Regions from separate parts of the Amycolatopsis sp. A1MSW2902 genome, predicted to be linked through region 4. Evidence: riboswitches for the same ligand, from Rfam matches in the RefSeq annotation. Region 4 holds a riboswitch; each other region holds the start of a gene.

Evidence for each region. A riboswitch is a leader RNA that binds a small molecule or an ion and turns the genes downstream of it on or off. The one in region 4 is predicted to bind cobalamin.
Region 1: linked by a shared signal. The riboswitch ahead of DMP23_RS43245 (CoA-acylating methylmalonate-semialdehyde dehydrogenase) and the one ahead of metE (5-methyltetrahydropteroyltriglutamate--homocysteine S-methyltransferase) in region 4 are both predicted to bind cobalamin.
Region 2: linked by a shared signal. The riboswitch ahead of DMP23_RS35875 (hypothetical protein) and the one ahead of metE (5-methyltetrahydropteroyltriglutamate--homocysteine S-methyltransferase) in region 4 are both predicted to bind cobalamin.
Region 3: linked by a shared signal. The riboswitch ahead of DMP23_RS46875 (hypothetical protein) and the one ahead of metE (5-methyltetrahydropteroyltriglutamate--homocysteine S-methyltransferase) in region 4 are both predicted to bind cobalamin.

The regions. Positions count from the first base shown of each region.
Region 1 is NZ_QJPO01000003.1:13,063-20,051, reverse strand. Features, by position in the region: gene DMP23_RS43255 (MmgE/PrpD family protein) at 1-745, opposite strand, end outside; gene DMP23_RS43250 (helix-turn-helix domain-containing protein) at 877-2,277, shown strand; cobalamin riboswitch at 2,655-2,833, shown strand; gene DMP23_RS43245 (CoA-acylating methylmalonate-semialdehyde dehydrogenase) at 3,012-4,511, shown strand; gene DMP23_RS43240 (acyl-CoA dehydrogenase family protein) at 4,520-5,659, shown strand; gene DMP23_RS43235 (enoyl-CoA hydratase/isomerase family protein) at 5,656-6,690, shown strand; gene mmsB (3-hydroxyisobutyrate dehydrogenase) at 6,690-6,989, shown strand, end outside.
Region 2 is NZ_QJPO01000001.1:7,682,165-7,689,153, reverse strand. Features, by position in the region: gene DMP23_RS35885 (ABC transporter ATP-binding protein) at 1-739, opposite strand, end outside; gene DMP23_RS35880 (CbiQ family ECF transporter T component) at 736-1,815, opposite strand; gene DMP23_RS35875 (hypothetical protein) at 1,802-2,452, opposite strand; cobalamin riboswitch at 2,466-2,613, opposite strand; gene DMP23_RS35870 (Gfo/Idh/MocA family protein) at 2,642-3,538, shown strand; gene DMP23_RS35865 (GNAT family N-acetyltransferase) at 3,721-4,452, shown strand; gene arfB (alternative ribosome rescue aminoacyl-tRNA hydrolase ArfB) at 4,449-4,877, opposite strand; gene purM (phosphoribosylformylglycinamidine cyclo-ligase) at 4,911-5,981, opposite strand; gene purF (amidophosphoribosyltransferase) at 6,013-6,989, opposite strand, start outside.
Region 3 is NZ_QJPO01000004.1:13,657-20,645, reverse strand. Features, by position in the region: partial or broken gene DMP23_RS46905 (short-chain fatty acyl-CoA regulator family protein) at 1-461, opposite strand, end outside; gene DMP23_RS46900 (3-hydroxybutyryl-CoA dehydrogenase) at 596-1,468, shown strand; gene DMP23_RS46895 (MmgE/PrpD family protein) at 1,465-2,946, shown strand; gene prpB (methylisocitrate lyase) at 2,946-3,830, shown strand; gene DMP23_RS46885 (citrate/2-methylcitrate synthase) at 3,869-4,831, shown strand; gene DMP23_RS46880 (citrate/2-methylcitrate synthase) at 4,735-4,986, shown strand; cobalamin riboswitch at 5,034-5,268, shown strand; gene DMP23_RS46875 (hypothetical protein) at 5,388-5,780, shown strand; gene DMP23_RS46870 (pyridoxal-phosphate dependent enzyme) at 5,828-6,850, opposite strand; gene DMP23_RS46865 (ABC transporter substrate-binding protein) at 6,940-6,989, opposite strand, start outside.
Region 4 is NZ_QJPO01000001.1:643,409-650,397, reverse strand. Features, by position in the region: gene DMP23_RS03060 (cytochrome P450) at 1-539, opposite strand, end outside; gene metE (5-methyltetrahydropteroyltriglutamate--homocysteine S-methyltransferase) at 797-3,061, opposite strand; cobalamin riboswitch at 3,160-3,381, opposite strand; gene DMP23_RS03050 (ribonucleotide-diphosphate reductase subunit beta) at 3,557-4,630, opposite strand; gene DMP23_RS03045 (ribonucleoside-diphosphate reductase subunit alpha) at 4,645-6,989, opposite strand, start outside.

The DNA.
Region 1 (6,989 bases), on a different contig from region 4:
CGTCCTCGCCCTCGTAGATCGGGCTCGGCGCGCCCTCGCCGCGCAGCGCCCGGTCGACCGCCTCGATCGCGGTCTTCCCGGCGAACGCGGGGGCGTACGCCTTCCAGGACGAGATCTCGCCCTTGCGGGACTGGCGGGTGGTCGTCGTGGTGTGCAGCGCCTGCCCGATCGCCTGGTACACGGTCTCGGTGTCCAGCCGCAGCAGCGCGCCGAGTCCGCCCGCGACCGACGGGCCGAGGTGCGCGATGTGGTCGATCTTGTGCTCGTGCAGGCAGATCCCGCGGACGAGGCTCACCTGCAGCTCGTACCCGGCGGCGATCCCGCGGACCAGATCGGCCCCGGTTCGGCCGGCGTGCTGCGCGACAGCGAGAATCGGCGGGATGTTGTCGCCCGGGTGCGAGTAGTCGGCGGCGAGGAAGGTGTCGTGGTAGTCCAGTTCGCGCACCGCGACGCCGTTGGCCCACGCGGCCCACTCCGGGGAGTACCGGCCGGAGACGCCGAACACGGCCGCGCCGGGGCTGGCCGGATGCGCGAGCGCCTGGTCGCGGGCGGCGGACACCGGCCGCCGGGACAGCGAGGCGGCGGCGACCGCGGCGTTGTCGATCACCCGGTTGACCACCATGTCGGCGACCTCGGGCAGCACCGGCACCGGATCGGTGGCGACGGACGCCAGCTTCCAGGCCAGCTGCTCCTCGCGCGGCAGCGGCTCGGCGGACCGGTAGGTGCGGACGGTGTGGTCGGTCATCGCGTTCCTTTGTGAATGTTGTGAGGCTTGACCGCCAGCGTCGCACTCGCCCGGGTGCGCGGCCAGTCCTGCGGCCGGTGAAGTGTTGTGAAGGTTTCCCTGGGAGTTGTCATAGTTGTTACAGTCAGCGTGTGGAGAAGATGTACGCCGGGGCGCGGCTGCGGCAGCTGCGCGAGGACCGGTCGCTGTCGCAATCGGACCTGGCGCGGCTGCTGGAGATCTCGCCCAGCTACGTGAACCAGCTGGAACACAACGGCCGTCCGCTGACCCTGCCGGTGTTGCTGAAGCTCACCGAGCACTTCGGCGTGGACGCCGAGTTCTTCGCGCCGCAGGACACCGCCCGCTTGGTCGCGGACGTGCGCGAGGTGTTCGCCGACGACACAGTGGACGGTGCGATCTCACCATCCGAAGTGGACGAACTGACCGCGAAACTGCCCAGTGTCGCCCACGCGATGGTCGCGCTGCACCGCCGTTACCGCGAAGCGGTCGAGAACATCGCCGCGCTCACCGCGGAGCAGGGGATGGACCAGACGTCGGTCCAGCAGCCGCACGAAAAGGTCCGTGACTGGTTCTACGCCCGTAACAACCACGTCGGCATACTGGACCAAGCTGCCGAAGGCCTCGCGACCGAGTTGCGACTTCATCCCGGTGAAGTGCGCGCGGGCCTGGTCACCGCTTTGAAGCAACGACACGGCGTGCGGGTGGCCACCGAACAGCTCGGCACTGGGCAGCACTTCTTCGACCGCCGACACAAGGTGCTGCAGCTGTCGCTGATGCTCCGGCCAGGACAGGTCGCGTTCCGGCTGGGATCCGAGCTGGCGATGCTGGAATCCGGTGCCGAGATCGACCGGCTCGCCGACAGCAGCGGATTCTCCGACGAGACCGCGCGACGGCTGCTGCGGATCGGCCTCGCCAACTACTACGCGGGCGCGCTGGTGCTCCCGTATCGGGCGTTTCTCGGCGCGGCGGAACGACTTCGCTACGACGTGACGTTGCTGTCCGGAGAGTTCGGCGTCGGCTTCGAGACCGTGTGCCATCGACTGTCCACTTTGCAGCGTCGCGGTGCGCGCGGGGTGCCGTTCTCGTTTGTCCGGGTCGATCGCGCGGGCAACGTGTCGAAACGCCAGTCGGCCACCGGATTCTACTTCTCCCGCGCGGGCGGCTCGTGTCCACTATGGATCGTTTACGAGGCGTTTTCCTCGCCGGGCCGCATTGTCACGCAGATCGCCGAACTGCCGGACGGCAAGAAGTACTTCTGGCTCGCCCGCACGGTCACGCGTGCCGCGGGCGGGCACGGCGAACCGGGCAAGACATTCGCGATCGGCCTCGGCTGCGAACTGCGGCACGCGAACCGGCTCGTGTACTCCGACGGGCTGGCGCTCGGCAAGGACGCGGCGGTGACCCCGATCGGCATGGGGTGCAAAGTGTGCGAACGCCCGGCGTGCCCGCAGCGCGCGTTCCCGGCGATCGGCCGTCCGCTGCGGGTGGCCGACCACTCAAGCAGCGTGCTGCCGTACCCGCCGCTGGGGTGAGCGCGCGGGGAGCGGCAAGTCTGCGAAGGGGCCCCTCGCGGCCGGCGGCGGGCAATGCCAGGGACTTGAGCCACGCCGATTCCGCCTGGCCGTGTCTTGAGGTCCGTGAGGGCCACCCCGAGGGAATCTGATTCCCTCGGGGTTCCCCTCACGGACCGCGCCCCAGGCGACACCTTCGGCGTGGGCGGACGCGGCTCGAACGCACCCGCAGCGCCGCCCCAAGTTCCTGGCATTGATGCGTAATCCCCGCCCAGCCCCGCGCCGAGCCGCTGACCCCGCGTCCCGGCCCTGGGCCGGCTGGGCGAGCGCGCGGGCAGCCTGGCGGCGGATCGGCCGCCCGGATGAGGGGTGCGCCACTCTCGACATACTCGGACTTCCTACTTTATGGTGTCCACAGGTCCACGGTGCAGGGAAGCCGGTGCGAGTCCGGCGCGGTCCCGCCACTGTGACCGGGGAGTGCCGTCCCGCGTGCGAAGAAGGCCACTGGCGAGAGCCGGGAAGGCCGGGACGGGGCAGATCCGGGAGCCAGGATACCGGCCGTGGACGTCCGTGTTCGTCCACGAGGATGGAGCAGAACGCATGTGGCTCACCCCTGCCTGCGTGAAAGACGCCGACCCGCCGCCGCTGCGGTAGGTCCGCGCCGTCCTGCCGTACCGCGGCGGGATCCGGTGCTTGTCGCGCCGCGCGTTCCCGTGCGGCGGCTCTCTCCTGCGCTCTTTCCGAAAGGCTTCGCTGTGACTGCTGAACTCACGCACTTCGTCGGCGGCAAACCGGTTCCCGGCACGTCCGGGCGATTCGCCGACGTCTACGACCCCAGCACCGGCACGGTCCAGGCACGGGTCCCGCTGGCCTCCGCGGCAGAAGTCGCCGCCGCGGTCGGCGTGGCCGCCGAGGCACAGCGCGAATGGGCGCAATGGAATCCGCAGCGCCGCGCCCGCGTGCTGATGCGGTTCGTCGACCTGGTCCGCGCGGAGGAGGACAGCCTGGCCCGGCTGCTGTCGTCCGAGCACGGCAAGACCGTCGCCGACGCGCGCGGCGACATCCAGCGCGGGCTCGAGGTCGTGGAGTTCGCGATCGGCATCCCGCACCTGCTCAAGGGCGAGTTCAGCGACAGCGCGGGCACCGGGATCGACGTCTACTCGATGCGGCAGCCGCTGGGCGTCGTCGCCGGGATCACGCCGTTCAACTTCCCGGCGATGATCCCGCTGTGGAAGGCGGGCCCGGCGCTGGCGTGCGGCAACGCGTTCGTGCTCAAGCCGTCCGAGCGCGACCCCTCGGTGCCGTTGCGGCTGGCCGAGCTGTTTCTCGAAGCTGGCCTGCCGCCGGGCGTGTTCCAGATGGTCAACGGCGACAAGGAAGCGGTCGACGCGCTGCTCACCGATCCGCGGGTCGAGGCCGTCGGCTTCGTGGGTTCGTCGGACATCGCGCAATACGTGTATTCGCAGGCCGCGGACCACGGCAAACGCGCGCAGTGCTTCGGCGGCGCGAAGAACCACCTGATCGTGATGCCGGACGCCGACCTCGACAAGGTCGTGGAAGCGCTCGTCGGCGCAGGGTACGGCTCGGCGGGGGAGCGCTGCATGGCGATCTCGGTCGCGTTGCCGGTCGGCGAAGCGACCGCCGACGCGCTGGTGGAACGGCTGGCCGCACGGGTGAAGACGCTCAAGGTCGGCGCCGCGCTGGACGAGACCGCCGACTTCGGCCCGCTGGTCAGCTCGGCCGCGGTGCAGCGGGTGCGCGACTACGTCGACATCGGCGTCGCCGAGGGCGCCGAACTGGTGGTGGACGGCCGGGACGTCACTGTCGACGGGTACGAGAACGGGTTCTTCCTCGGCGGCTGCCTGTTCGACAAGGTCACGCCGGACATGCGGATCTACCGCGAGGAGATCTTCGGCCCGGTGCTGGCGGTGGTGCGCGCGGCCGACTACGAGGAGGCGCTGCGGCTGCCGAGCGAGCACGAGTACGGCAACGGCGTCGCGATCTTCACCCGCGACGGCGACACCGCCCGCGACTTCACGTCGCGGGTCGACACTGGCATGGTCGGCGTGAACGTGCCGATCCCGGTGCCGATCGCCTATCACACCTTCGGTGGCTGGAAGCGGTCCGGCTTCGGCGACCTGAACCAGCACGGCCCGGATTCGGTGCGGTTCTACACCAAGACCAAGACCGTCACCTCGCGCTGGCCTTCCGGGGCCAAGGAAAACGCGAGCTTCGTCATCCCGACGATGGACTGAGGCGCGCCGTGCATCTCACCGACGAGCAGTGCGCGCTGCGCGACACGGCGGCCGAATTCGCCGCCGAACACCTCGCGCCGCACGCGCTGGAATGGGACCGGGACAAGCATTTCCCGGTCGACGTGCTGCGGAAAGCGGCCGAACTCGGCCTCGGCGGGCTGTATCTGCCCGAGGACGTCGGCGGTTCCGCGCTGGGCAGGCTGGACGGCGTGCTGGTGTTCGAGGCGCTGGCCACCGGATGCCCGTCGATCGCGGGCTACGTGTCCATCCACAACATGGTCGCCGCGATGATCGACCGCTTCGGCGACGACCGGCAGCGCGGCCGCTACCTGCCGCGAATGTCCACTATGGATTCTCTGGGCAGCTACTGCCTGACCGAACCGGGCGCCGGTTCGGACGCGGCGGCACTGTCCACCCGGGCCCGCCGCGACGGCGACGAGTACGTGCTGGACGGCGTGAAGCAGTTCATCTCCGGCGCCGGCACGTCCGAGTTGTACGTGGTGCTGGCCCGCACCGGCGGACCCGGCGCGAGCGGGATCTCGGCGTTCGTCGTGGAGCGGGGCACTCCCGGACTTTCCTTCGGCGCCAACGAAATCAAGATGGGCTGGAACGCGCAGCCGACCCGGCAGGTCGTCCTCGACAACGTCCGGGTCCCGGCGACGGCGCTGCTCGGCGACGAAGGCGGCGGCTTCCGGGTGGCAATGTCCGCTTTGGACGGCGGACGGCTCAACATCGCCGCCTGCTCGCTCGGCGGCGCGGACGCCGCACTGGCCAAAACGGTGCGGCATCTGACCCAGCGGACGGCATTCGGCGGCTCGCTGTCGGATGCGCAGGCACTGCGGTTCCGCCTTGCCGACATGCGGACCGGTCTCGAAGCCGCGCGCACGCTGCTCTGGCGGGCCGCGGACGCGTATGACCGCGGCGACCCCGATGCGACGTCGTTGTCCGCGATGGCGAAACGGTTCTGCACCGACACCGGGTTCGACATCGCGAACGACGCGCTTCAGCTGCACGGCGGCTACGGCTACCTCGCCGAATACGGCGTGGAGAAGATCGTCCGCGACCTGCGCGTGCACCAGATCCTCGAAGGCACCAACGAAATCATGCGGGTCATCATCTCCCGCCGGATGTTGCAGGAGGCGGCGTGAACGACGTCGAGTTCATTGTCCACAGCGGACTCGGCCGGATCACCCTGAACCGGCCGAAGGCCCTCAACGCGCTGACCCACGGCATGGTCCGCGAAATCGCCGAAAATCTGGAGAAATGGCGCGACGACCCGGGTGTGCGCGCGGTCGTGGTCGACGGAGCGGGCGAGCGCGGCCTCTGCGCGGGCGGCGACATCCGGTCGATCTACGAGGACGCCCGCTCCGGCGGCGCCGCTTCGCTGGAATTCTGGGCCGACGAATACCGGCTGAACGCGCTGATCGGCCGGTACCCGAAACCGTACGTGGCGATCATGGACGGCCTGGTGATGGGCGGCGGCGTCGGGATTTCCGCGCACGGCAGCCATCGCGTCGTCACCGACCGCTCGCGCGTCGCGATGCCGGAGACCGGGATCGGGTTCGTGCCGGACGTCGGCGGCACCTGGCTGCTGTCCCACGCGCCGGGTCAGCTCGGCACGCACGCCGCGCTGACCGCCGCCCAGCTGTCCGGTTCCGACGCGATCCACTGCGGGCTCGCCGACCGTTACGTCCCGGCCGAGCGGCTCCCGGACCTCTACGACGCCCTGGCCACCCGCACCCCGGACGCGGCGCTGGACCTCGTCGCGGAAACCCCGCCGCCGAGCCCGCTCGCCGCCGCGCGGGAGTGGATCGACCACTGCTACGCGCCGGACACCGTCGAAGAAATCCTCGCGCGCCTTCGCGACGGCGGAGAAGCGGCGGTTGCCGCGGCCAAGGAGATCGAGGGCAAATCGCCGACCGCGCTCAAGGTCGCCCTCCGCGCACTGCGCACCGCCGCCGCGTTGCCGGATCTGGAAAGCGCACTGGTCCAGGAGTACCGGATCTCCCGCCGCGCGCTGTCCTCCGCGGAGCTGGTCGAGGGCGTCCGGGCGCAGCTCATCGACAAGGACCGGTCGCCCCGGTGGTCTCCGTCCACAGTGGCCGAAGTGACCGGCGAACTGGTCGATTCCTATTTCGCCGATCCCGGCGCCGCCGAGCTGACGGGGGTGCGGAACTGATGGCCGTCGCATTTCTGGGACTGGGCAACATGGGCGGGCCGATGGCCGCCAACCTCGTCAAAGCGGGGGAGAAGGTGCTCGGCTACGACCCGGTCCCCGACGCGGCAGACGCAGCGGCGAAAACCGGAGTGTCCTTAGTGGATTCTCCAGCCGCCGCGGCTGCAGAGGCGCAGGTCGTGCTCACCATGCTGCCCAGCGGCAAGCACGTCCTCGACCTGTACCGCGAGATCGTGCCGCTCGCGCAGCCGGACACGTTGTTCCTCGACTGCTCGACCATCGAGGTCGCCGATGCCCGGGCC
Region 2 (6,989 bases), 7.0 Mb from region 4:
CCGCGAGTCGCCCCAGTTCGACGATCGGCGGCGCGACATCGGTCTCGGCGAACACCTCCGCGGGCTGACCGGAGACGACGGCGCCGTCGCCGGGCAGGTAGAGCAGGCGGTCGGCGTACTGCGCGACGCGTTCCATCCGGTGCTCGGCGACGACGACCGTCGTGCCCAGGTCGTGCACCAGACGCGTGATCGCGGCCAGGACTTCCTCGGCCGCGGTCGGATCGAGCGCTGACGTCGGTTCGTCCAGCACCAGCACGCTCGGGTGTGCCGTGAGCACCGCGCCGATCGCGACGCGTTGCTGCTGCCCGCCGGAGAGTGTCCGAAGTGGACGGTCGCGGAGTTCGGCGATGCCCAGCAGATCAAGGGTTTCCTCGACGCGTTTGCGCATCACGTCCGGCGCGACGGCGAGCTGCTCCATCGCGTAGGCGAGTTCTTCCTCGACGGTGTCGGTGACGAAACCGGCCAGCGGATCCTGCCCGACCACGCCGACGACCGACGCCAGTTCGCGCGGCGGATGCGTCGCGGTGTCGAGCCCGCCGACCTTGACCCGACCGGCCAGCGTGCCGCCGGTGAAATGCGGGACCAAGCCGTTGATCGCGCCGAGCAAGGTCGACTTGCCGACCCCGGTACGGCCGGCGACGAGGCAGAGTTCGCCCTCCTCGATCGTGAGGTCGACGTCCCGGAGCACCGGCCGGTCCGCCCCGTCGTACGTGACGCTGACGTGCGAAAACTCGATCATCGGGCGACCTCCGACACCAGCGCCGGACGCGGCGCGAACCAAGCGGGCAGCACACTGATCAGCACCGCGACGGCCGGCAGCAGCGGCAGCTCCGGCCAGGTCAGCGGGCTGGCCGGGGTGGTGAGCGAAACCGGGTCGGCGAGCAGCACGAGCACCGCGGTCGCGACGCCGCACAGCGCGACCAGCGTTTCCGGCAGCCGCCACGGATCGGGCCGGTAGGTCGTGCGGCGGATCTGCCGTCCGCCGAGGACGAATCCGGCAGCGGCCAGCACCAGACCGGCGATGAGCATCGGCACGCCAAGCCACGACGCGGACCCGTCGAGCACGCCGTAAACCCCGACCGCGACACCCACCAAACCGGCCAGCACGCAGGTCGCGATCAGCATCCGGACGCGCGGGGAGAGATAGCCGCGCCGTCCGTAGCCGCGCGAATCCATGGCCGCCGCGAGTTGCAGCGACCGGTCCATGGCGTCGGCGAGCACCGGCACGAAAATCCCCTTCACGAACCGGAAGCCGCGCGTCTTCCCGGAGCGCAGCCGCCGCGCGCGACGCACCCGCTGCACGCTCTCGACCAGCTGCGGGGCCACCGACAGCGCGACGGTCACCGCCGTTCCCACCTCATACAGCGCCCCGGGTACCGCTTTGAGCAGGCGTTTCGGGTTCGCCAGCGCGTTCGCGGCACCGACGCAGAGCACGATCGTCGCCAGCCGGAGCCCGTCGTAAAGCCCGCCGAGCAGTTCCTCGGCCGAGGTGGGGCCGAGGAGCTGAATGCCGGCCGCGACGCTCGGCAACGGGATGGTCGGCAGCGTGAACAGGATGTGGCCGCCGTCCTCGCCGCCGATCAGGATCCGGAACAGCACGCGCGATGCCAGGATCACCGCGGCGATCCAGGCGTACATCCGAAACGCCAGCGCCCACGGCGCGTCGCCGCGGCGGAGCACCACGACGAACCCGGCCACCGCGATCACCAAAGCGAGCAGAACCGGGTTCGTGGTCCGGCTCGCGGCGACGGCGAGCGCGAGCGCCCACACCCACCACGCGCCGGGATGGAGCGCTCGCGGACTACTGCCCAGCACGCCTGCGACGCACCGCGACGACCGTCCCGGCCACCACGAGCAGCACGACGACCACGATGCCGATCACCAGTCCCCACGAGAACCCGCTGTCCGAAGTGGACGCCGGAGCCTGCGCGGGCGCGTTGGCCTTGCGCACCGGTTCGGTGCGCGGCGGCGGATACTCGGTGTAGGACTTGCCGATCGCGAACGACCAGCCCTCGAACGCTCCGGCAGGCGGCTTCCAGCTCTGCGCGCCGACCTGCGCCGACTGCCATTTGCCGCCGTTGGCAGCGGTCCAGAAGCTCCACGACGCCTTCTCCGGCGGCATGCCGGTGCAGGTCTGATCCGCGGGCTTGCTCTCGATCTTGCACATCACGGCCAGGCCGTATTTGCCCGCGCCGGTGAGTTCGAAGCCGGCGTTTTGCAGTGCGGTGACGCCGTTTTCCTGCTTGCCCGGCGCGCACCGGATGAGGGTTTCCCCGCCAAGCCCCTGGAAATCGACGATCACCGTGACGCCGTTGTCGTCCTGGCAGTAGCCGTCGGTGCCCTTGCCGGGTGTGGTGGCCGAGGCGGAAGAAGCACCGCCGAGACCGGTAGCGACGAGAAGAGCGCAGCCGGCGAGGACTCGCCCCCAGTGCCGCGCGTGCACGAACCGCATGTCAGATGTACCTCGCATCGATCGGACCACGACGGGCGATCCGGCTCGCGGCCCTCGCGGGGCCGCTCACGGTTGCGGGCCAGCGCCGGATTCTCACCGGCTTCCCCCGTTCGTGGCGAAGAACTTGTCGACGTTAACGCACCGCAGGCCGCGCCGGAAGCGACCGCGGACACACCTACACTTCCGGGCGTGGGACAGGACCAGCTGCGCGTCGGCCTCGTAGGAACCGGACCGTGGGCCACCACGGTGCACGCCCCCGGGCTCGCGGACCATCCGGGGACCGTGCTCAGTGCTGTGTGGAGCCGAAGGCCGGAGGCCGCCACCGCGCTGGCGCAGGCCTACGACGCCGTGCCCACCAGCGATCTGGACGAGCTGTTCGAGCAGGTCGACGCGCTCGCGTTCGCCGTGCCGCCGACCGTGCAGGCCGAACTGGCGACCCGGGCCGCGGAGGCGGGCAAGCACCTGATCCTGGAGAAACCGATCGCCCCCGACCTGGCCACGGCGCAGCGTCTCGCGGATGCCGTGACGTCCGCTGGCGTCGCTTCGCTGGTGATGCTGACGCTGCGGTTCGCCCAGCAAACGCGCGATTGGCTGGACGGCGTCACCGCCGCCGGCGGCTGGCGAGGCGGCAGCGTGCGCTGGCTGTCGGGCGCACTGCTCAGCGGCAAATACGCGACCTCGGCCTGGCGACAGGATCCGGCCGGCGGCGCGCTCGCCGACATCGGCCCGCACGCGTTCGACCTGCTCGACGCCGCCCTCGGCCCGATCACCGAGGTCCTTGCCGCCCACCGCGGTCCCGAAGATCTGTGGCAGCTGCTGCTCGAACACGAAGGCGGCATCACGAGCACCGCGACGCTCAGCCTCCGCCTGCCGGTCCAGCCGACGGTGGTCGAGTATTCGGTTTTCGGCGAACACGGCCTCCGCACGCTGGGCCGCACCGGCACGGCGAACGACGCGTACACCGCGCTGCTCGACGATTTCGCCGCGATGGTGTCGTGCGGAACGACCACGCATCCCTGCGATGTCCGCCGGGGCGTGCACCTGGCCCGGATCGTGGACCAGGCCCGCGCCGCGCTGAACCGTTAATTCGCTTGCCGGGTCTGAGACGATGAATGGGAAGTTCGTTTCGGACGAAGGAATGCCTATGTGCTCCGCCACGGCCCGCCCCGGCCGCCTGGCCTGAGCTGTTCGGCCTGCGCGCCCGGCGTGGGGTTGCCAGTTGTTGTGCTGCCCGCGCATTCCTTCTTCGCGAAAGGCTTCCACCAGAGATGTCCGCCCTTCAGGCATACGTCCGCGCGACCGCACCGATCGGCCGCGAAACCGAGCGAATCGGCCCGTTCCTGGCGACTTTCGCCAAGGACAGCTCTCATCCGATGGCGAACTACGCCATCCCCGACGACGGCGCGAACCCTTCGTCCGCCGAGATCGCTCTTCTGATTTCCGCTTACCGGCAACGAAATCTCCTGCCCCGGCTGGAGTTCTTCACCGACGCGGCTCCCGATGTCGAAGCGGCTCTCGTCGCGGCGGGATTCACGCTGGAACGACGCGTGCCGGTGATGACCTGCGGCACCGAAGACCTCGTCGATTGCGTTGCGCCAGAACACATTCAGCTGCGCGAACCGTCGTCCGACGACGAATTCCGCCGCCTGCGGTCCGTGCAGAACGTCGCTTTCGGTGAGTCGCCCGACGTGTCGGACGCCGATGTCGAACGCAACCGCGACTACCTGACCGTCCTGGCCGAACACGGCGAAACCATTGTGGGCGGCGGAATCGCACTGGACATCGTCTCCGGCGCAACGGAAATCGTCGGCATCGCCGTAGCCGCAGAACACCGAGGCCAAGGCATCGCGGCGGCCATCACCGCACACCTCACCCGCTTAGCCCACGAACGCGGTGCACGGACGGCGTTCCTCACGCCGGGCGATGTGGGGATCGGGACGGTGTACCGGCGCGCTGGGTACCAGGTCGCGGGTGAGTGCGTGCATCTGTCGCTGAGCTAGTCGTCGTACCGCCCGCCGCGGCCGCGTTTTACGTCGCTGCGGCGTTTCTTCGCGGCCAGGCGGCGTTCCTTCGAGCCTCGCGACGGCTTGGTGGGACGTCGTTTGGCCGGCGGCGGCGCGGACGCCTTCGCCAGCACCTCGGCGAGCCGCTCCCGGGCCGCGTCGCGGTTCATCAGCTGGGAGCGGTATTCGCTGGCCGCGATGGTGAGCACTCCGCCGACCAGGCGGGTGCCGAGGCGGGCCGTGATGCGTTCCTTCAGCGCGGGCGGGATCACGGCGGAGCCCGCGACGTCGAACGACAGCTCGACGCGCGAGTCCGTCGTGTTCACGCCTTGTCCGCCCGGTCCCGAGGATCGGGAGAAGCGCTCTCGCAGTTCGGCGCCCGGGATCACGAACCGGGCGCCGACGCGTACGTCCTCCGCCATGTCCTCAGTGTCTCAAGACGAGGCAAGCGGCTTTCAGAACCGCGGGTGGTCGCCGGACAGCACCGCGCGCGGGCCGTCCGGGTCTTCGGCGGGCTGGATGTCGCCGAGGATCCACGCGGGCACGTGCCGCGCGGTGAGCACCGCCAGCGCCCGGTCGACGTCCTCGGCGGACACGATCGCGACCATGCCGACGCCCATGTTGAACGTCTTCTCCAGCTCCGCGCGCTCGACCTTGCCGCGCTGCCCGATCAGCGCGAACACCGGCGCGGGCGTCCACGTGCCGCGTTCGAGCTTGGCGACGAGGCCGCGCGGCATCACGCGCGCGAGGTTGGCCTCGAGACCGCCGCCGGTGATGTGCGCGAACGTGCGCACCTCGGTCTCGGCGACCAGCGCGAGGCAGTCCTTCGCGTAGATCTTGGTGGGCTCGAGCAGTTCCTCGCCGAGGGTGCGGCCGAACTCCTCGACGTGCCCGTCCAGCGGCATCCGCGCGATGTCCAGCAGCACGTGCCGGGCCAGCGAGTAGCCGTTGGAGTGCAGGCCGGACGAGCCCATCGCGATGACGACGTCGCCGGGGCGGACCTTCTCCGGCGACAGCAGCGCGGACGCCTCGACCGCGCCGACGCCGGTGGCCGACAGGTCGTAGTCGTGCTCGCCCATCAGCCCGGGGTGCTCGGCCGTCTCGCCGCCGAGCAGCGCGCAGCCCGCCTGGACACAGCCCTCGGCGATGCCGCCGACCAGCGCCGCGATCTTCTCCGGCACGACCTTGCCGACCGCGATGTAGTCCTGGAGGAACAGCGGCTCGGCCCCGGTGACGACCAGGTCGTCGACGACCATCGCGACCAGGTCGATGCCGACCGTGTCGTGCTTGTCGAGCGCCTGCGCGACCGCGATCTTGGTGCCGACGCCGTCGGTGGACGACGCGAGGATCGGCTCTTTCCACTTGTCGAGCTTGAGCGAGAAGAGCCCGGCGAAACCGCCGACCCCGCCGCGCACCTCGGGCCTCGTCGCCCGCTCAGCGTGTGGCTTGAGCAGCTCGACGGCCTGGTCACCGGCGTCGATGCTGACCCCGGCGGCTGCGTACGTGGCGCTCGTGGACTCGCTCACGGAAGCGGACTCCCTACTGGACATGCTTGGTTCACGGACGCCGGACGGCGTCTTCGGCACCGTACCCGGCGGCGCTGACGGGAGTCGCCGCGCCACCGGCGGCGTCCATGCTCTCGAGCAGGTGCTTGCCGATGAGCGCGTCCTCGGGCAGCGGAATCGGGTACTCGCCGGAGAAGCAGGCCGTGCACAGCCGCGACTTCGGCTGCTCCGACGCCGCGACCAGGCCGTCCAGCGAAATGTAGCCGAGCGAATCGGCTCCGATCGAACGGCGGATGCCGTCGAGGTCGACGCCGTTCGCGACGAGTTCGGCCCGCGACGCGAAGTCGATGCCGTAGAAGCACGGCCACCGCACCGGCGGCGACGCGATCCGCACGTGCACCTCGAGCGCGCCTGCCTCGCGCAGCATCCGCACGAGCGCGCGCTGGGTGTTGCCGCGGACGATCGAGTCGTCCACCACGACCAGGCGCTTGCCGCGGATGACGTCGCGTAGCGGGTTCAGCTTCAGCCGGATGCCGAGCTGCCGGATGGTCTGCGACGGCTGGATGAAGGTGCGCCCGACGTAGGCGTTCTTGACCAGACCGGTGCCGTACGGCAGACCGGAGCCCTGCGCGTACCCGATCGCGGCCGGGGTGCCGGACTCCGGCACCGGCATCACGAGGTCGGCGTCGACCGGGTGCTCGGCGGCCAGCTTGCGGCCGATCTCGACGCGCGTGGCGTGCACGCTGCGGCCGGCGATCGACGTGTCCGGACGGGCGAGGTAGACGTACTCGAAGACGCAGCCCTTGGGCTCCGGGTTCGCGAACCGCGACGAACGCAGCCCCTCGGCGTCGATGGCGATCAGCTCGCCCGGCTCGACCTCGCGCACGAACGACGCGCCGCAGATGTCGAGCGCGGCGGTCTCGCTCGCCACGACCCAGCCGCGCTCCAGCCGACCGAGCACCAGCGGGTGCACGCCGTGCGGGTCGCGGGCCGCGTACAGGGTGTTCTCGTCGGCGAAGACCAGGCAGA
Region 3 (6,989 bases), on a different contig from region 4:
CAACGTGGTTGCGGTGCCGGTAGAACCAATCGCGGATCTCCTCGTGCGACTGCTGGGCCGCAGTGCGGTCCAGGCCCTGCTCGGACACCAGTGCCACGATGGTCTCGATCGACTCCCGGTACCTGCGGTGCAGGGAGACCAGAGTGCGGGCGACCTCGGGCAGCTGGGTGGTCAGTTCGTCGACCTGACCGGCGGAGAAGGTGCCCTCGAGGGTGTCGTCGGCGAATACTTCCCGCACGTCCGCGACCAGCCGGGCGGTGTCCTGCGCGGCGAAGAACTCGGCGTCGATCCCGAACTGCTCGGTGAGCCGGAGCAACACCGGCAGTGAGCGGGCGGCCGTTGTGCTCGAGCTGGTTGACGTAGCTCGGCGAGATCTCCAGCAGCCGGGCCAGCTCGGACTGGGACATCGACCGGTCCTCGCGCAGCTGCCGCAATCGAGCCCCGGCGTACGTCTTCTCCACACCAGACACATTAACAAATTTCACAAGGATGTCGCGAACGTTCACAGAATTTGACAGAGCCGCAGTATCGACCCGGTTATGTGCGGGGTGCCACGCTGAGGAAGAGAGCCACAAGGTTCACAGGAGGGCCACCAATGAGCATCGAGATCGCCCGGGTCGCGGTGGTCGGCGCCGGGCAGATGGGCGCCGGTATCGCCGAGGTCTGCGCCCGCGCCGGGCTGGACGTGCTGGTCTGCGAGCGGGACGCGGCCTCGGCCGAGGCCGGCCGGGCGCGGATTCTCGCGTCTCTGGACCGGGCGGTGCGGGCGGGAAAGCTGGACCGGCCGGCGGCTGAACGGGCGGCCTGGCGGCTGCGGTTCAGCACCGACCTCGGCGACCTGGCCGACCGGCAGCTGGTGCTCGAGGCGGTGGCCGAGGACGAGGCAGTCAAGACCGAGCTGTTCGCGACGCTGGACAAGGTGGTCACCGACCCGTCCGCGATCCTGGCCTCGAACACCTCCTCGATCCCGATCATGCGGCTGGGCATGGCGACCGGCCGTGCCGCCCAGGTGGTCGGCCTGCACTTCTTCAACCCGGTGCCGGTGCTGCCGCTGGTCGAGGTCGTCGGCTCGCTGCTGACCGCCGCGGACACCGTGGACCGGGCCGAGCGGTTCGCCACCGGGGTACTGGGCAAGACCGCGATCCGTGCCGCCGACCGCGCCGGGTTCGTGGTCAACGCGTTGCTCGTGCCGTACTTGCTCTCGGCGATCCGGATGGTCGAATCCGGGTTCGCCTCGGCCGTCGACGTAGACCGGGGGATGGAGCTGGGCACCGCGCACCCGATGGGGCCGCTGCGGTTGACCGACCTGATCGGCCTCGACACTGTCGCCGCGATCGCCGAATCGCTGTACGCGGAGTTCAAGGAAGCTTTGTACGCACCGCCGCCGCTGTTGCTGCGCATGGTCGACGCCGGCCTGCTCGGCAAGAAGTCCGGCCGCGGGTTCTACGTCCACGAGGGAAATCGATGATCGAGCACACCGTCCGTAGCTACCGTTCTGCCGAAGCGCTCCCCCGGGAGGAGCAGCTGGCCTGGAAACTCGCCGCCGTCGCCACCGATCCGGTGCCGGTCACGCCCGAGGTCACCGAGATGGTGATCAACCGCGTGATCGACAACGCCGCCGTGGCCGCGGCTTCGCTGACGCGGCGTCCGGTGTCCGCGGCCAGGGACCAGGCGCTGGCGCACCCGGCCGCGCCGGGCGCGACGGTGTTCGGCGTTCCGGGCCGGTTTTCCCCGGAATGGGCGGCCTGGGCTAACGGCGTCGCGGTGCGCGAACTCGATTACCACGACACGTTCCTTGCCGCGGACTACTCGCATCCCGGGGACAACATCCCGCCGGTCCTCGCGGTCGCGCAGCACGCCGGGCGTACCGGTGCCGATCTGGTGCGCGGGATCGCGGCCGGGTACGAGTTGCAGGTCGACCTCGTCCGCGGGATCTGCCTGCACGAGCACAAGATCGACCACATCGCCCACCTCGGCCCGTCCGTCGCCGGTGGTCTCGGCGCGCTGCTCGGGCTGGACACCGCGGTCGTATACCAGGCGATCGGGCAGGCGCTGCACACCACGACCACGACCAGGCAGTCCCGCAAGGGCGAGATCTCGTCGTGGAAGGCCTACGCACCGGCGTTCGCCGGGAAGGCCGCGATCGAGGCGGTCGACCGGGCCATGCGCGGCGAGGGGGCGCCGAGCCCGATCTACGAAGGCGAGGACGGCTTCATCGCGTGGCTGCTGAGCGGGCCGGAGGTGAGCTACGTCGTGCCGCTGCCCGGTCCGGGCGAGCCAAAGCGGTCCATTTTGGACACTTACACCAAGGAACATTCCGCGGAGTACCAGAGCCAGGCGCTGATCGACCTGGCCCGTCGGCTCGGCCCGCGGATCGGGGAGCTGGGCAAGGTGGAACGGGTCGTGATCCACACCAGTCACCACACGCACTACGTCATCGGCTCCGGGGCGAACGACCCGCAGAAGTACGACCCGCGGGCCAGCCGGGAAACCCTGGACCACTCGATCCCCTACATCTTCGCGGTCGCGCTGCAGGACGGCAGCTGGCACCACGAAGCGTCCTACGCCGCCGCACGCGCGGCCCGGCCGGACACTGTCGAGCTGTGGCAGAAGATCACCACCGTCGAGGATCCGGAATGGACTCGCCGTTATCACGCGCCGGAGCCGGCGTTCGGCGGGCACGTGGAGGTCACCCTGGCCGACGGCACTGTGGTGACCGACGAAATCGCCGTCGCCGACGCGCACCCCGCCGGGGCGAGGCCGTTCGCCCGGGAGCAGTACGTCGCGAAGTTCCGCACCCTCGCGGACGGCGTTGTCGCGAAGGCGGATCAGGATCGTTTCCTGGAGACGGTGACCCGGCTGCCGCAACTCGACGCCGCCGAGGTGCGCGAGCTTGCCCTGCCCGCGGCGATCGACGCGAACCTGGCCACGAAGGGGATTTTCTGATGCTGCACGCCACTCCCGCCGCCGCCGAGAAACGAGCCGCGTTCCGCGCCGGGCTGAACTCCGGGACGCTGCAACGGTTCCCGGGCGCGTTCAACCCGCTGAGCGCCAACCTCATCGAACGCCAGGGTTTCGAAGGCGTCTACATCTCCGGCGCTGTGCTGTCCGCGGACCTCGGCCTTCCCGATATCGGTCTGACCACCATTGCCGAGGTTTCCGACCGGGCCCAGCAGGTCGCCCGGGTGACCGCGCTGGTCGACGCCGACACCGGCTTCGGCGAGCCGATGAACGCCGCCCGCACGGTCCAGCTCCTGGAAGACGCGGGTGTGGCCGGGATGCATCTGGAGGACCAGGTCAACCCGAAACGCTGCGGCCATCTCGACGGCAAGGACGTCGTCGAGATGGCCGCAGCGGTCCGCCGCATTTCGGCCGCGGTGTCCGCCCGCCGTGACCCGGACTTCGTCGTCGCCGCCCGCACCGACGCGGCCGGGGTCAACGGCCTGGACGACGCGATCGAGCGGGCCAAGGCCTTCGCCGACGCGGGTGCGGACCTCATCTTCCCCGGGGCCATGACCGGTCCAGCCGACTTCGAGAAGATGCGCGCCGCCGTCGACGTCCCGATTCTCGCCAACATGACCGAGTTCGGCAAAAGCAAGCTGCTGGATGCCCCGACGCTGGAATCGCTCGGAGTGAACCTGGTCATCTACCCGGTCACCTTGCTGCGGATCGCGATGCACGCCGCCGGAGCGGCGCTGCGCGAGATCGCCGGGGAAGGCACCCAGGAGGGGCTGCTGGACCGCATGCAGCACCGCCGCGACCTCTACGACCTGCTCGATTACCAGTCTTACGCCACGTTCGACCAGAACATCTTCACTTTTTCCGTGTGACCCCGGCCGGGACGCACACGAGCACCGGGAGGACGCCGATGTCCGCACCAACCATCCACAAAGGACTCGCCGGAGTCGTCGTCGACACCACCGAGGTGTCTATGGTCAACCCCGACACCAACTCGCTGACCTACCGCGGTTATCCGGTCCAGGACCTCGCCGCGCACTGCAGCTTCGAGGAGGTCGCCTACCTGCTCTGGCACGGCGAGTTGCCCACCCCGGCCGAACTGGCCGCGCAGAACGAAGCCGAACGGGCGCAGCGCGGCCTGCCGGCCGACCTGGTGATGACGTTGCTCAGCCTGCCCGAAACTGCGCATCCGATGGACACCCTGCGCACGGCCGTCAGCATCCTCGGCGCGAACGATCCGGCCGAGGACGACAACTCGCCTGAAGCCAACCGTGCCAAGGCACTGAGGTTGTTCGCGGTGCTGCCCTCGGTCGTCGCGATGACCCAGCGCCGCCGGCACGGTCTGCTGCCGCTTCCTCCCCGAGAGGACCTCGGCTACGCGGAGAACTTCCTGTACCTGACCCTCGGCCAGGTTCCCGAGCCGGTGCTCGTGCGGGCTTTCGAGACGTCCCTGATTCTCTACGCCGAGCACAGCTTCAACGCCTCCACGTTTACGTCGCGGGTGGTCACCTCGACGCTGTCGGATCTCTACAGCGCGGTGACCGCGGCGATCGGTGCGGTGAAGGGACCGTTGCACGGCGGCGCGAACGAAGCCGTGATGGCGACGTTCGAGGAGATCGGTACCGCAGGCAACGCGGAAGCCTGGCTGGCACAGGCACTCGCCGACAAACGCAAGATCATGGGCTTCGGCCACCGCGTGTATAAGAAGGGCGATTCACGCGTCCCGACCATGCGCCAGGCCTTGCAGGAGGTCTCGGAACACCGCGATGGACACGCATGCTCGACCTCTACGAAGCACTCGCTCAGGCGATGTACACGGCGAAGGGGCTGCACCCGAACCTGGATTACCCGGCGGGCCCTGCGTACCACTTGATGGGATTCGATACCCCGGTGTTCACGCCGATCTTCGTCGCCGCGCGGATCACCGGCTGGACCGCGCACATCACCGAACAGCTCGCCGCCAACAGCCTGATCCGCCCGTCGAGCACCTACAACGGCAAACCGCAGCGTGCCATTGCCCGCTCGTGATCGCGCGGGCAATGGCACGCGGGGAGGAAAGGGAGAATGTGGGCGGCTAGAGTGGTGACGCAGCTGGTTCGATCCCCGTGAGTGCCATGGCGGGGATCGAGGCAAGAGGGAACCCGGTGCGAATCCGGGACTGCCCCGCAGCGGTGAGCAGGAACGACCGCTGTCAGTCTCCCCGGAGACAGCACTGAGCCCGGTCGGGCTTGGGAAGCGACGGCCAGTAGGGACCTGGCGCACGCCGGAATGCCCGCGAGTCCGAAGACCTGCCCGCTGTGCACTCGGCAACCGCGGGGTGCAGGCCGTGACCTCGCGGGTTGGGTCGTCGCCGGAATCGGGGCCGGTTGCCGGTCACCGGTTCGGATGCCCTCCCGCAGGTTCACGCGGACTCGCGAAGGAGAGCCCCCGTGACCCAGACCACTCCGACCAGCCGTGCCGCCGTGTACGGCTATCCCCGCCAGGGTGCCCAGCGGGAGCTGAAGAAAGCGATCGAGTCCTACTGGAGCGGGCGCAGCGACGCCGATGCCCTGTTCGCGGCCGCCCGTGACCTGGGCGCCCGCATGGCTGCGGCTGTGGGACCACACCGTCGGGCACGCCACCAGGAACGGCCCGCCCGCCGCGGCCTGACCCACCCCCGCCGACACCCGGCCACACTCCCCGATCAGTGGAAGAGCTGGACAGACCAGCGACTCTCGCACACCGCCAGACCGCGCTTCTTGATCAACTCGAGCCAAGGATCACTGCCACAGTGGATCTGCGGATCGAGGCTTAGGGCCCACGCCCTGCAACGACGCAGCTGAACGCGGGTCCAAGGACAGCACCACCGCAAGACCGGGATCGGCAAACCTCAAAGGCGGTTGGCGTTCTTCCAGTCCTCCGCGGTGCCGGAGTCGGCGAACAACGTCACCACGGTTTCGTCCGGGGTGCGGGTAGCGGCCAAGCGGCGGGCGGTGAGCCAGTTGGCCGCCGCGGAGCCGCCGATTGCGGTGCCGGTGGCGTCGCGGAAGTCGCGCATGCTGCGGAGGACCTCGGGGTAGGAGACGGTCTGGTGCCGGACTCCCGGGATCAGACCGCTGACGAAGCGCTGGTGCATGCCGTAGCCTAGGCCGCCGGCGCCCGGGAACTTGGAGATTTCGTTCGGCGGGCTCGTGGTGCCGAAGGGGAGTTCCGCCGGGGTCACCGCGACGACGTCGAGTTCGCCGTACTCCTTGCGCAGTGCGCGGGCGACTCCGCCCAGGGTGGCGCCGCTGCCGACCGCGGCTGTCCACGCGGACGGGCGGCGTCCGGCTAGCTGGGTGATGATTTCCTGGCCGGTGAGGAACTGGTTCACCGCGAAGTTGTGTGCGTCGCGGTGCTGCGCGACCATCGTCCAGCGCGGGTCGGCGTCGGCGATTTCCTTGGAGAGCTTGAGGAATCCCAGCACGAACTCCGAACCGCGGGAGAACTCGACCGAGGCTCCGGTGCCGCGGATCTCCTCGACGACGCTCTCGGCCATCGAACTCGGCAGCACGACCTTGATCGGGATTCCGGCCAGTTTCCCGAGGTGCGCCAGCGCCCGCGCCATGTTGCCGCCCGAACCGGCGACGATGCGCAGTCCGTCCAGGCGGTCGGCGTTGGCGTTCACGGCACCGCACAGCAGCGAGTACGCGGTGCGGTCCTTGACCGAGCCGAACGGGTTCTCGAACTCGTACTTGGCGAAGATCTTCGCTCCGCCGTCCGGCCCGGGGACCTCGACGAGCCGGGAATGCCCGAGCCGGTCCCGGAATTCCTTCAACGCCGGGAACTGTTCCAGGGCCAGCCGCTCGTCGAACATCTCGTCCAGCGGCTCGCCGATCGTCAGGTCGATCACGTCCTGGTAGGCGTTCGTCATGACTCCTCTTTCTCGCCTCGGAAACCGCGTCGAACTGTAGCCGTTTTCCCCTGCGTATCAACGTTTTCCCACTGCCAAGGCTGAACACTTCAGCGCACGAGAGCGCGGGTCAGTCCCGCCAGCTGCACAGCCGCCGCGC
Region 4 (6,989 bases):
GCGACGTCGAGCGTCAGCTGTTTGAACGCCCAGTACAGCTGGGGGCGGCCGGACGGCAGCGCGGCGACGCCTTCGCGCAGCGCCGGACCCATCTGCGCGACGTAGCCGCGGAGCCGGTCGCGCGTGAACGCCTCCTGCATGATCCGCCGGTGCAGGTGGTGCTCGCCGAAATCGAGCAGCATGAGCCCGCGCTCGAAGAAGCGCTCGATGAAGAACTTCCAGCCCTCCTGGGAAAACGCCTTGTCCTTGTTCACGAGCGCGGCCTGGGTGGCCTCGGCTCCGGACAGCGTCACGATCCGCTGGCCGAACACCCCCATCCACGACACCGGGCCGAACTGCTCGAAGCGGTGCAGGCTGAAGTCGAGGCCGAACCGCATCCCGTCGAGCGTGTGGCCGATCAGCGGCGGCCCGTCGTCGCCGAGCACCGGTTTCAGGCCGCTGCCCGCCGGGGGCGCCGCGAGTTCGCGGACCGGCCAGCGCGCGCCGAGCCAGCGTTCGTCGAACTTGCGCGGCAACGGGATCGCGGTCAGCGGCGGCATTCGGCCGCGCAGGTTCTCCGACAGCCGTGTGACGCCGTCGCTCCCGGCGTGGGCGACCTTGCCGAGCGCGCCGCCTGCCGCCGGGAGCCTCGTCTTTCCGGTCACGTCCGCCATGGCGACCACCTCCCGGTCAGGGTATCGGCCGCCTCCACGGTCCCGCGTTATTGACGCATTGACAATACCTCGCGGGCCTGCCGTTCGGGTGATCCTCGGACCGGTGCCGGGCAGCGGGCCGCGCTGCCCGGCACCGGGACGCGTCAGCGAGGTTCGGCGCGCAGTTCCCGGGCCGCGCCAACCAGATGCCGCAGCGCCGGCTCGACCTCGGCGTAACCGCGGGTCTTGAGACCGCAGTCCGGATTGATCCACAGCCGTTCCGCCGGGACCGCGCCGAGCGCCGTGCGCACCAGGTCGGTCATCTCGGTCCGGTCCGGCACGCGCGGCGAGTGGATGTCGTACACGCCGGGCCCGACGCCGCGGCCGAAGCCCGCTTCGTTGAGGTCGGCGAGTACTTCCATCTTCGAGCGGGCGGCCTCGATGCTGGTGACGTCGGCGTCGAGGGCATCGATCGCGGGCAGCACGTCGCCGAATTCCGAGTAGCACATGTGCGTGTGGATCTGCGTCGTGTCCGCGACGCCTGAGGTGGCCAGCCGGAACGCGGGCACTGCCCAGTCGAAATATGCCTCGCGGTCCGCCGCGTGCAGCGGCAGCAACTCGCGCAATGCCGGTTCGTCGACCTGAATGATGCGGATTCCGGCGGCCTCCAGATCCGCGACCTCGTCCCGGACGGCCAGCGCGACCTGGCGTGCGGTGGCGGCCAGGGGCTGGTCGTCACGGACGAACGACCACGCCAGGATCGTGACCGGGCCGGTCAGCATGCCCTTCACCGGACGGTCGGTGCGGCTTTGCGCGTACTGCGCCCATTCGACGGTCATCGGGCGTGGCCGGGAGACGTCGCCGAAGAGGATTGGCGGGCGGACGCAACGGGATCCGTACGACTGGACCCAGCCGAGGGCGGTCGCCGCGAAGCCGGTCAGTTGTTCGGCGAAGTACTGGACCATGTCGTTGCGCTCGGGTTCGCCGTGGACCAGGACGTCTAGGCCCAGGTCTTCCTGCAGCCGTACGACGCGGTCGATTTCGGTGCGCATCGCGGTGCGGTAGGCGGTGTCGTCGAGTTCGCCCGCGCGGAGTGCGGCTCGGGCTCGGCGGACCTCGCTGGTTTGCGGGAAGGAGCCGATTGTGGTGGTCGGTAGTGGGGGCAGGTTCAGGGATTTCTGTTGTGCCGCAGCGCGTTCTGCATACGGCGCGCGGACGGTGTCTACTGGGCGGAGTGCGTTGACTCGTGCACGGACGTTGGCGTCGTTGAGTTCGGCGGCTCCGGCCCGGTCGGCGGCCGCGGCTCGGGCCGGAGTGAGGTCGGCCTTCTCTCCGCTTAGGGCTCGGCCTAGCAGGACGACCTCGTCCACCTTTTGCTTCGCGAAAGCCAGCCAGTTCTTGAGGCGCGGGGCGAGGTCTGTTTCCGCGTTCACGTCGTAGGGGACGTGAAGTAGCGAGCAGGACGTTGAGATGCTCACGCGTGCGGCGGTGTCTCGCAGTTGCGCTGCGTGGGCTAGTGCGACGTCTGGGTCGGTGCGCCAGACATTTCGGCCGTCTACTACTCCGGCTAGGACTTCCTTGTCTCGCAGTGCTCCTTCTGCTGCGACTTTGTCCACAAAGGACTCATCGGTTGCCAGGTCCACGGCTATTGCTTCGATGGGGGAGCGGGCTAGGACGCCCAGTGCTCGGCCGAGGCCGCCGAAGTATCCGGCTGCCAGCAGCTTCGGGCGATGGGTTTCCTTGGCCAGCCAGTGGTAAGCGCGGGTGAGTGCGTTGAACTCCGGCGTGGTCCGGTCGGCAGCGAAGGCTGGTTCGTCCAACTGGACCCATTCGACGCCCTCGTCGGCCAGTTTGCCCAGAAGTTCGGCGTAGGCGGGAAGTAGTTCGTCCAGCAGTTCAAGTGGGTTGAAGCCGGGTTCGGTGGGCTTGGCCAGCAGTAGGAAGGTGACCGGTCCGACGAGTACCGGGCGTGGCGTGATGCCTAGTGCCTTTGCCTCGCGGACTTCGTCGATCGGGGCGGTGCCGGTGAGCGCGAAGCGGGAGTTCGGGCCCAGTTCCGGGACCAGGTAGTGGTAGTTGGTGTCGAACCACTTCGTCATTTCGAGGGCGGGTGCGTCCGGGACTCCTCGTGCGGCGGCGAAGTAGGTGTCCAGTGGCGACAGGCCCAGCCGGGTGAAGCGGTCCGGCAGAGCGCCGAAGAGGGCGGCGGTGTCCAAGACCTGGTCGTAGAGCGAGAAAGTGCTGGACGGGATTGAGTCGAGGCCCTGGTCTCGCAGGGTTGTCCAGGTTTGCTCGCGCAGCTGCCGTCCGGCGGTCAGGAGGTCTTCTTCGGTGGTTTTTCCTGACCAGTAGGACTCGAGTGCTCGTTTGAGTTCTCGCGCTGGGCCGATCCGCGGATAGCCCAGAACGGTAGTGCCGATCGTGGTCACAGCAATGCATCCTCACGTGCTCGCCGGAAGAGTCCGGGCACGCGGAAGTCGTGCTTCGGTCGGTGCCCTTCCCGCGAGGCCCGGACTCACGCACGCCGTCGGCGTGCGTGCCAGTGGCAGGTATTCGGACTCGTGGGCGTATCGCTCGTGCCTACCGGCTGTCGCTTCCCGGGCTGGGCGCCCAGTGCTTTACCGCATTTCGCGGTGACAGCTTTCGTTCCCACATACCGCTGCGGGGCAGTCCCGGAATCGCACCGGGTTCCCTGTTGCCTCGCCGGGACGCGGCTGCGTCCTGGCGAACCAGTGGCGGGGCTGAGCTTAGCGGTTCCCGCGCGGATCCGGCACAAGCCGGACGCGGCTCCCGGATGGCGGGATTCAACGCGGTCCCGGACCACGCAGTGCTGGCGAAACAGACCGGCTCGCCGAAACGCGACTCGGCCCCGCCCTGGCGAACCAGGACGGGGCCGAGTGTTCAGCGTTGTGCCGGAACCGGGATCAGTCCCAGTCGAGCGCGCCGCCGGACTGGTATTCGATGACGCGGGTTTCGAAGAAGTTCTTTTCCTTCTTCAGGTCCATCGCCTCGGACATCCACGGGAACGGGTTTTCGTTCTCGCCGTAGATCGGGGACAGGCCGATCTGCTGGGCGCGCCGGTCGGTGATGAAGTGCATGTACTGCTCGCACAGGTCAGCCGACAGGCCGAGCATGCCGCGCGGCATGGTGTCTCGGGCGTACTTCACCTCGAGCTCGCACGCGTCCTGCAGCATTCCGCGCACCTCGGCCTGGAACTCCTCGGTCCACAGGTGCGGGTTCTCGATCTTGATCTGGTTGATGCAGTCGATGCCGAAGTTCAGGTGGATCGACTCGTCGCGCAGGATGTACTGGTACTGCTCGGCGATGCCGACCATCTTGTTCCGCCGGCCCAGCGACAGGATCTGCGCGAAACCGGTGTAGAACCACATGCCTTCGAAGATCACGTAGAACGCCACGAGGTCGCGCAGGAACGCCTGGTCGGCCTCCGGCGTGCCGGTCTCGAAGTCCGGGTTCTCCAGGTTCTGCGTGTACTTCAGCGCCCACGCGTCCTTGTCCGAAATGGACGGGACCTCGCGGTACATGTTGAACAGCTCGCCCTCGACCAGGCCGAGGCTTTCGCAGATGTACTGGAAGGTGTGCGTGTGCACGGCCTCCTCGAACGCCTGGCGCAGCAGGTACTGGCGGCACTCCGGGTTCGTGATCTGGCGGTACACCGCGAGCACGATGTTGTTGGCCACCAACGACTCCGCCGTGGCGAAGAAGCCGAGGTTGCGCTTGAGCATCTGCCGCTCGTCCTCGGTGAGGCCGTCCGGCGACTTCCACAGCGCGATGTCGGCCTGCATCGCGACCTCGGTCGGCATCCAGTGGTTGTTGCACGCCGCCAGGTACTTGTCCCACGCCCACCGGTACTTCATTGGCAGCAGCTGGTTGACGTCGGCGCGCGCGTTGATCATGCGCTTGTCGTCGACGTTGATCCGGGCCGCGCCGACCTCGATCTCGCCGAGGCCGGTCGCGTCCGTCGTTTCCACGTTCGTCATGGTTCAGGAATTCCTTACTGGCAGGCTTCGCAGTCGGGGTCGTCGATCCGGCAGGCAGCGCCCTCGGTGGCGACGAAGTCGACGTCGGTCTTCGGCATCTCCTTCGGCTCCGCCGGGACGGCCGCGGCGGGCGACGGCGACGGTGCGGGAGAAGCGGCCGGAACCGCGGCTGACGGCGACGGCGACGGTGCCGGGGAAGGCGCGGCGGCCGGAGCGGCGGCAGCCGGAGCGGCCGGGGCGGGGGTGGCGGAGACGGCGTTCAGCTTGCCGTCGGTGCCGCGCAGGGTGCTCTTCTCCACGTGCGTCGCGGACTGCGCCCGCAGGTAGTACGTGGTCTTGAGGCCCTTGTGCCAGGCGTAGCGGTACAGCTCGTCGAGCTTGCGGCCGCTCGGCGCCGCGATGTACAGGTTCAGCGACTGCGCCTGGTCGATCCACTTCTGCCGCACCGAACCGGCGTCCACGATCCACTTCGACTCGATCTCGAAGGCGGTCGCGTACAGCGCCTTGAGGTCGTCCGGAACGCGGTCGATCTGGCCGAGGCTGCCGTCGAAGTACTTCAGGTCGCTGACCATGACCTCGTCCCACAGGCCGCGCGCCTTGAGGCTCTTGACCAGGTGCGGGTTGACGACGGTGAAGTCGCCGGACATGTTCGACTTGACGTACAGGTTCTGGAACAGCGGCTCGATCGACTGGCCGACGCCGGAGATGTTGGAGATCGTCGCGGTCGGCGCGATCGCCATGACGTTCGAGTTGCGCATGCCGACGGTCTTGACGCGCTCGCGCAGCGGGGCCCAGTCCAGCGTCGTGGAGGTGTCGACGTCGAGGCCGTCGCCCTGGCGGGCGTCGATGAGCAGCTGCATCGAGTCGATCGGCAGGATTCCTTTGCTCCACAAGGAACCCTCGAAGGTCTGGTACTGGCCGCGCTCCTCGGCGAGGTCGGTCGAGGCCGAGATCGCGTAGTAGGAGAGGTGCTCCATCGACACGTCGGCGAACTTCACCGCGTCGGCGGACGCGAACGGCACGCCCAGCTCGAACAGCGCGTCCTGGAAGCCCATGATGCCCAGGCCGACCGGACGGTGGCGCAGGTTGGAACGCCGCGCCTCCGGGATCGTGTAGAAGTTGATGTCGATCACGTTGTCGAGCATGCGGACCGCGGTGCGCACGGTCTTCTCGAGCCGCTCAGTGTCCAAACCGGACGGAGTGACGTGCTTGAGCAGGTTCACCGAGCCGAGGTTGCAGACCGCGACCTCTTCGGTGTTCGTGTTCAGCGTGATCTCGGTGCACAGGTTGGACGAGTGCACGACGCCGACGTGCTGCTGCGGCGAACGCAGGTTGCACGGGTCCTTGAAGGTGATCCACGGGTGGCCGGTCTCGAACAGCATGGTCAGCATCCGCCGCCACAGCTCGACCGCGCGGACCTTGCGGAACACCTTGATCTCGCCGCGCGCGGCGGCCGCCTCGTACTCGCGGTAGCGCTGCGCGAACGCGTTGCCGTAGAGGTCGTGCAGGTCCGGCGTCTCGTTCGGGGAGAACAGCGTCCACTCGGCGTTCGCCTCGACGCGGCGCAGGAACTCGTCCGGGACCCAGTTGGCGGTGTTCATGTCGTGCGTGCGCCGCCGGTCGTCGCCGGTGTTCTTGCGCAGGTCGAGGAATTCCTCGATGTCGACGTGCCAGGTCTCCAGGTACGCGCACGCCGCGCCCTTGCGCTTGCCGCCCTGGTTGACCGCGACCGCGGTGTCGTTGGCGATCTTCAGGAACGGCACGACGCCCTGGGACTGGCCGTTGGTGCCCTTGATGTGCGCGCCGAGGCCGCGGACCGGGGTCCAGTCGTTGCCGAGGCCGCCCGAGTACTTCGCCAGCAGCGCGTTGTTCTTGTACGCCTGGAAAATCGAGTCCAGGTCGTCGTCCACCGTGGTCAGGAAGCAGGACGACAGCTGGGCGCGGTTGGTGCCGCTGTTGAACAGCGTCGGGGTGGACGCCATGAAGTGGAACGTCGACAGCAGCTCGTAGAACTCGATCGCGCGGGCTTCGCGGTCGTCCTCGCGGATCGCCAGGCCCATCGCGACGCGCATGAAGAACGCCTGCGGCAGCTCGAACCGCACGCCGTTGTGGTGCTGGAAGTACCGGTCGTACAGGGTCTGCAGGCCGAGGAAGCCGAAGTCGAGGTCGCGCTCGGCGTGGATGGCGGCGGTGATCTTGTCCAGGTCGAAGCGCAGCAGCTCGCCGTCGACCAGTTCCAGTTCGACCGCGCGGCGCAGGTAGGCGCGGAAGTACGCCGGGTATTCGCTCGCCATTTCGTCCTGGCTGGCCTGGCGCGGCTTCTGCGCGAGGTAGCTCAGCGCCTCGCCGCGCAGCTTGT